DNA from 2 places in the Oceanobacillus sp. FSL K6-2867 genome. Region 2 is predicted to be linked to the other one. Evidence: a T-box and tRNA genes for the amino acid it is inferred to sense, from the RefSeq annotation. Region 2 holds a T-box; the other holds one or more tRNA genes.
What was found. The T-box of region 2 lies ahead of leuS (leucine--tRNA ligase). A T-box ahead of a tRNA ligase gene usually reads a tRNA of that ligase, here a tRNA-Leu.

Region 1 (3,415 bases), 940 kb from region 2:
GGTGGAAGGCAATCACTTAACAAAATATAGTTACTGCTATATTCTCCTCGCTTTCCAATTATGTAGTTATAAAAGTTACTAATATCTTCCTCAGCAAATAATTTCTGAAGTAATTCAAGTTCACTTTTTGCAAATAATAGAGCTTCTCTTACACCTTCTAAATAATAAGTTTTTGAGGTTGAGTTTAACAAAAGGTAATCTTGCAATGGTCTGTTATATTCCCACTTTACTCTTATATTGTCTTCACCAATTAGCTGGTCGTAATCCTTTATAAATAATGAAGGGCTGTTTTTCCTATTAATCCATTCAGTTCTACAAAATGGGAGTCCATATTCAAATTGAATCAAATCATCATAGAAAGATAACCAAACATAGTCTGGTTCTGACTTAACACTTCTTCCTTCTAATATTCGCTTATTATATCTATTGTTTTTAATCTTCGCGTTAATCTTTTTTATCAACTCAATAGTTGAATCCCTTGACGTGGCAAACGAACGTTCTAAGTAAATTTTGGCACTAATTCTTCTGTTGTTAAAATTAGAATCATCTTTCTCCTCTAATATGGTAAAATAATGTTCACTAGTATCTTGTTTTCTCCACTGTTGAATTTCATTTATTCCATTAATCGATATGCCTTTTATTTCGTCATAAAAACAACTTTCTTCTGATACTTCATTTTCAATTGGTATCTTAATGGTCACTGATGAGGTGTTATTTCTCCAATTTCCATTATTTTTTTCTAATACTTTGAATATATATTGCTGAGTCCATAACCAATATGCTCTCTTCTCTTCAACATCATAGAGAACTATGATAACTGGAATATCACACACATCACAAAAGTTTAAAAATTTTACTGGACAGTCAAAAGTAATCAGTTCCTTACCCTTTTTTACTGAAGTTGTTGATTTCAACTGTACTTTAACAATTTTGGCAGTGGTTTCGCCTACCATAGAAAAAACCTCTATCTCTCCATCAATATCATTGTCTTTGTCTTGTACTCTGTATTTCCATCCATTCTCCTCAATTACACCTTCGAAAAACCTTCTTGACTTACCCTCATTGATACTTTTTTCATCATATTGAGACCTATTCAAATATAAAACAGCCTTTCCTTTTTTGTTCATGTATAAATTATAACATCCAAAAAGTAATAACTTACTAATGATTTTTTCAAGCCAGTTGCTCCCAGGAAATACCCCTAAAATGTTCCCAAAAAGTAAGATTCGAAGCTTGAACCAAATAATGGGACGATGATTAATTCCTAAATTCAAAAAGCTTTATGTATAAAATTACATAATTTGAAAAAGAAGGTTCCTCAGATTGTTGAAAACCAAATCTTTAATTAAAAGTCTTTACTTTAAATCATTGTTTTAACTAAAGAATGCTTTTATAGCACAGTAAGCGTCTATTACGTAATATTGGAGTTACTCCATCCTTGCATGTTTGGTTTGCTCAACAAATATCAAAATAGTAGTACCAGATACTGCTATTTAAACTTCCTTAATCTTATTACGCTATCCAGCCACGTTAGTTTAAGTGCACCCCTTCACAATCTTCATATATCATTTCAATCATTACTATAAATTCAGTTTACACTAAAATTGCTTATTTAAGAAAATTCTTTCAAAAATTTACTAACCGATCGTTCTTCTAAAAAAAAGTTCTATTATAAGAATAGGATAATTTTCACAATTTTTTTATAACACTGAACTTAAATCTGCTGAAAAAAATATAACTCAGGAATCCATATAATCTTAAAGACATGAGGAAATTACTTAACTCGTCCAATTACACAATTTAAGGTACTCTAAAGCGTCTTTATCAATACATTAAGGTAAATTGCTATAGAACCATCAAAAAAAGCTAGGACATGCCTCTATTAAGACTAAAATTAATGTATATGGTCATCTGTTCCCTAATAAACAAAAAGATACTTTAGATAAACTTGCCGATTTGTTTAAAACACGAACATTATAAAATAAATAGAATACTTCCATTTACTTAAACGGAGTAAAACTGGAGTAACAGCAATAAAAAAAGCACCCATTCCCTTAAGAAATGAGTGAATAAAAAAATACCAATAGGCTTAAACCCCTTGGTATTACTGCATTTACAATTTGATGCGGTCGAGAGGACTTGAACCTCCACGGGTTATTCACCCACTAGGCCCTCAACCTAGCGCGTCTGCCATTCCGCCACGACCGCAGAATATAGTAATTATTGAATCAAAATTAATTGGTGAGCCATGAAGGATTCGAACCTTCGACCCTTTGATTAAAAGTCAAATGCTCTACCGACTGAGCTAATGGCTCATAGTTAAGTTCCCCTCATCCATTTCATAGATAATAATACACTTATTACTATATGACAGGAATAAAAAAAATACTATTTAAGTAAATAGTATTAACTTCTTCTTTTATAAATAAAATTGGCTGGGCCACTAGGATTCGAACCTAGGATACACGGGATCAAAACCCGATGCCTTACCGCTTGGCTATGGCCCAACTTATGGCGGTCCGGACGGGACTCGAACCCGCGACCTCCTGCGTGACAGGCAGGCATTCTAACCAACTGAACTACCGGACCCAATATTTTATTTTAAAGAAATGATGACCCGTACGGGATTCGAACCCGTGTTACCGCCGTGAAAGGGCGGTGTCTTAACCGCTTGACCAACGGGCCATTTTGCAATGGCGGAGAAGGAGGGATTTGAACCCTCGCGCCGCTTACACGACCTACACCCTTAGCAGGGGCGCCTCTTCAGCCACTTGAGTACTTCTCCGGATGGCTCCACAGGTAGGATTCGAACCTACGACCGATCGGTTAACAGCCGATTGCTCTACCACTGAGCTACTGTGGAATAATAATTCTTTATGTATCTCAATCGCTGGGTTTGAACTCTTTTTCCTCTTTTCAGCAAAGGGTTATTCCTTCTCAGATAAGAAGTATTGAATAATTACAGCAACGTTGAATATCATACTATAAATTTTTTAAGTTGTCAAGGATTTTTGAAAAAGTTTTTTAAACAAAAAGCTGACTTATTAGCTTATTTAATTTAACACGGATGACATATTTCGTCAATGGTTTAACTAATTTTTTCGCAAAAACAAACAAATATCTTTTTGGATAAAAGGCAGCAAACTTTACGATCTACATAAATACGGTAATTGCATTTATAAAAAGGAACTACATACGCCACCTTCTTTTTAATCTATAGAAACATATTTTAGAGCACCTTTACACTTCCCGCATCTATATTTTTGTATATTGATACGTCTTTTTCTTTCATAAACCTGATCGCATTTTTTACATCTATATACATGTTTGTAGTTTTTTTCTTCTGAGGGTAGTGGGCTGCAAAATCTTGGAGAACCGGTTCGCTTCAATAATTCCCTGAAATCCTTATCTCGAT
Region 2 (3,415 bases):
GCAGCTCGTCATTTTCACCTTTTAATACAGCGATGCCATAGTTATCACCGTTTAACCTATCTCCAACGATTTTCAACTGAAGGTCATCTGTAGCAATTGCGTATGCAATAACTGGATAATCCTCAATTAGAGCATCAGCAGTTCCATTTGTTACTTCCTGGAACATGGACGTACTGTCTGAAACTTGGATTGTATCAAATCCATATTCTTTTTTATTATCCTCAGCCCATTTTGCACCAGATGTTCCATTTTTAACAGCTACGGTATGTCCTTTGAGGTCATCAACATTTGAAATCGCATCATTTTTCTCGCCTACGACCAATGTTATTCCAGCTTCGAAATATGGTTCGGAGAAATCAACAATCTCTTTTCTTTCTTCCGTGATACTCATACCAGCGATTGCGATATCCAGCTGCCCTGCTTGCATAGCAGGTATGATTCCGCCGAAGTCCATTGCCTCCAGCTCGATTTCAAACCCTTGATCTTCAGCAATTGCATGAATTAAATCAATATCAATTCCTTTGTATTCTCCACCTTCCTGGTATTCAAATGGTGGATATGTAACATCAATACCAACAGAATAAACCTCGCTATCTCCAGTTGAATTAGGATTTGAAGCGTTTTCATTTTCTTGTGAGTCATCACTTGAACCACAAGCCGATAGGAACAATATAAATCCAATTATTAAACTGATAAATCTGATTCTTTTCATGCTAAAAGCCCCCTTTTTAGTATTTTGAGCATTTTGTTAATTGTATATAAATTAAAAATATACGTCAAGAATTTAAAAGGGGTATAATTTAAAATGCTTGTTCTATTGGATTCCCACTTTTTTATGAATTGCAAGTATAAAAGGAGGGTCATTTTTCTGGTTAATAAATCCGTAGCGCAAGACATTAAACTGCTTTTGATCCAGATGAAGCAGGTATTTTAATAGACCATCTTTTTCTTCCTTTCCACCTTCATGACCGTGGTATACAACAAGTACGACTAGCCCATCTTTTTTTAGACGATTTAAAATAGCATCAACAGCGGTCACCGTTGAATCCGGAGTTGTAATGACCGTTTTATCACTTCTAGGCAAATATCCAAGGTTAAAAATAGCACCGGCGATTTCTTTCTTGTTATCCCGTGGAAAATAATCGAGAATTTTTTCATGGCTATCGTGAATTAATGATACATTGGAGCAATTATGGTTAATCAATACTTTTCTCGTGTTTGCAATTGCTTGATCTTGTATATCAAAAGCATACACATGACCATTTTCTCCGACGAGCCTGCTCAAGAATAAGGTGTCATTTCCATTACCGCATGTAGCGTCAATTACATTTTCACCTGATTGAATCGCTTCTTCTAATAAATAATGAGCATAATTAAGAATTCCTTTTAACATAAGTACAGTCCATTCCTTTACTAAAATAGATTTATCCTTTTCTTTATGTTATCACGAAAATAACAATCAAGGAATGCAGGTTAAAAATTGATTGAAAGCTTAAAACAAGGTTATCTTGACAATAGTTACTGGATTCATTATAATTCGGTTAAATAATCTAACGACTTTGATAAGGATTAGTAGTAATTTTTTTCAGGCATAGAGAGGCAGTGCTCGGTGGAAACTGCTGTTGAAAGAATTTATGAACTCACCTTTAATGTTGCAGGGGTGAAATGGAGTAATTCCTGCCGACCTATCCACGTTAAGGATAACAAGTGAACGCGATTGATGCGTTAATTTGGGTGGTACCGCGGGAGATATAGCTTCTCGTCCCTTTTGCAGGGATGAGTGGCTTTTTTTATGGCAAAATACAAGAGTTTTACTGTGAAAGGAAGGAATATTAGATGAGCTTTAACCATCAGCAAATTGAGAAAAAATGGCAAAAGTACTGGCTTGAAAATAAAACGTTTAAAACTGAGACCTTTTCTAATAAAGAGAAGTTCTATGCATTGGATATGTTTCCATATCCTTCAGGTGCTGGACTGCATGTAGGGCATCCAGAGGGTTACACGGCGACGGATATTTTGTCCAGAATGAAACGAATGCAAGGTTATGAAGTAATGCACCCGATGGGATGGGACGCATTTGGGCTGCCAGCAGAACAATATGCAATTGATACAGGGAACAGCCCAGCTGAATTTACAGCACAAAATATTGCGACATTCAAACGTCAAATTCAAGAACTTGGTTTTTCCTATGATTGGGATCGCGAAATCGATACAACTGATCCGAATTATTATAAATGGACGCAATGGATTTTCACGAAGCTTTATGATAAAGGGCTTGCCTATATTGATGAAGTTGCAGTGAACTGGTGCCCGGCATTAGGTACAGTTTTGGCAAACGAAGAAGTAATCGATGGAAAGAGTGAACGTGGGGGGCATCCGGTTATTCGCAAACCTATGAAGCAGTGGATGCTTAAAATTACTGCATATGCCGACCGCCTGCTGGAAGATCTAGACGATTTAGATTGGCCTGATAGCTTAAAGGAAATGCAACGTAACTGGATTGGTCGTTCGGAAGGTGCGGAAGTAACCTTTGCAATTGACGGTTATAGTGAAAAATTTACTGTGTTTACGACACGTCCAGATACATTATTTGGTGCAACTTATGCAGTACTTGCTCCAGAACATCCATTTATTGAAAAAATTACAACTGCAGAACAAAAAGCTGCTGTAGATGCTTATTTAAACGAAGTCCAAATGAAATCAGATTTGGAGCGTACCGATTTAGCAAAAGATAAAACTGGTGTGTTTACTGGTGCATATGCGATTAATCCAGTGAATAATGAAAAAATGCCAATCTGGATTGCGGATTATGTATTGATGTCTTATGGAACAGGTGCAATCATGGCTGTTCCAGCACATGATGAGCGCGACTATGAATTCGCAACAAAATTTGATTTGCCAATTGTGGAAGTTGTTTCAGGCGGAGATATTTCAAAAGAGGCATTTACTGGTGACGGGGAGCATATCAATTCAGGCCTCTTAGATGGTCTTGGAAAAGACGAAGCAATTTCAAAAATGATTGAATGGCTTGTTGCTAATGGACATGGTGAGAAAAAAGTAACATACCGTCTGCGTGATTGGTTATTTGCAAGACAACGCTATTGGGGGGAACCGATTCCGATTATCCATTGGGAAAATGGAAAGATGACAACTGTTCCAGAAGAGGAGCTTCCATTGGAATTACCGGTAATGTCAGAAATAAAGCCATCAGGTACGGGAGAGTCTCCGCTTGCTAATAACAGTGACTGGGTAAATATTGTTGACCCGAAAACTGGGATGAAAGGGCGTCGAGAAACTAATACAATGCCACAATGGGCAGGCAGCTGCTGGTATTTCCTGCGTTACATTGATCCAAACAACACAGAACAGTTAGCAGATCCAGCTGCATTAGAAGAATGGCTGCCAATTGATATTT

Region 1: it has a tRNA-Leu gene. The T-box ahead of leuS (leucine--tRNA ligase) is inferred to sense a tRNA for this amino acid. The anticodon was not compared.

What each region holds. Positions count from the first base shown of each region.
Region 1 is NZ_CP150144.1:1,416,784-1,420,198, forward strand. It holds gene NSQ77_RS06920 (DUF4365 domain-containing protein) at 1-1,127, opposite strand, end outside; tRNA gene NSQ77_RS06925 (tRNA-Leu) at 2,125-2,208, opposite strand; tRNA gene NSQ77_RS06930 (tRNA-Lys) at 2,240-2,315, opposite strand; tRNA gene NSQ77_RS06935 (tRNA-Gln) at 2,433-2,507, opposite strand; tRNA gene NSQ77_RS06940 (tRNA-Asp) at 2,513-2,589, opposite strand; tRNA gene NSQ77_RS06945 (tRNA-Glu) at 2,614-2,685, opposite strand; tRNA gene NSQ77_RS06950 (tRNA-Ser) at 2,695-2,785, opposite strand; tRNA gene NSQ77_RS06955 (tRNA-Asn) at 2,789-2,863, opposite strand; gene NSQ77_RS06960 (SprT family protein) at 3,210-3,415, opposite strand, start outside.
Region 2 is NZ_CP150144.1:474,800-478,214, reverse strand. It holds gene NSQ77_RS02155 (transporter substrate-binding domain-containing protein) at 1-712, opposite strand, end outside; gene NSQ77_RS02150 (class I SAM-dependent methyltransferase) at 815-1,393, opposite strand; T-box leader at 1,551-1,770, shown strand; gene leuS (leucine--tRNA ligase) at 1,837-3,415, shown strand, end outside.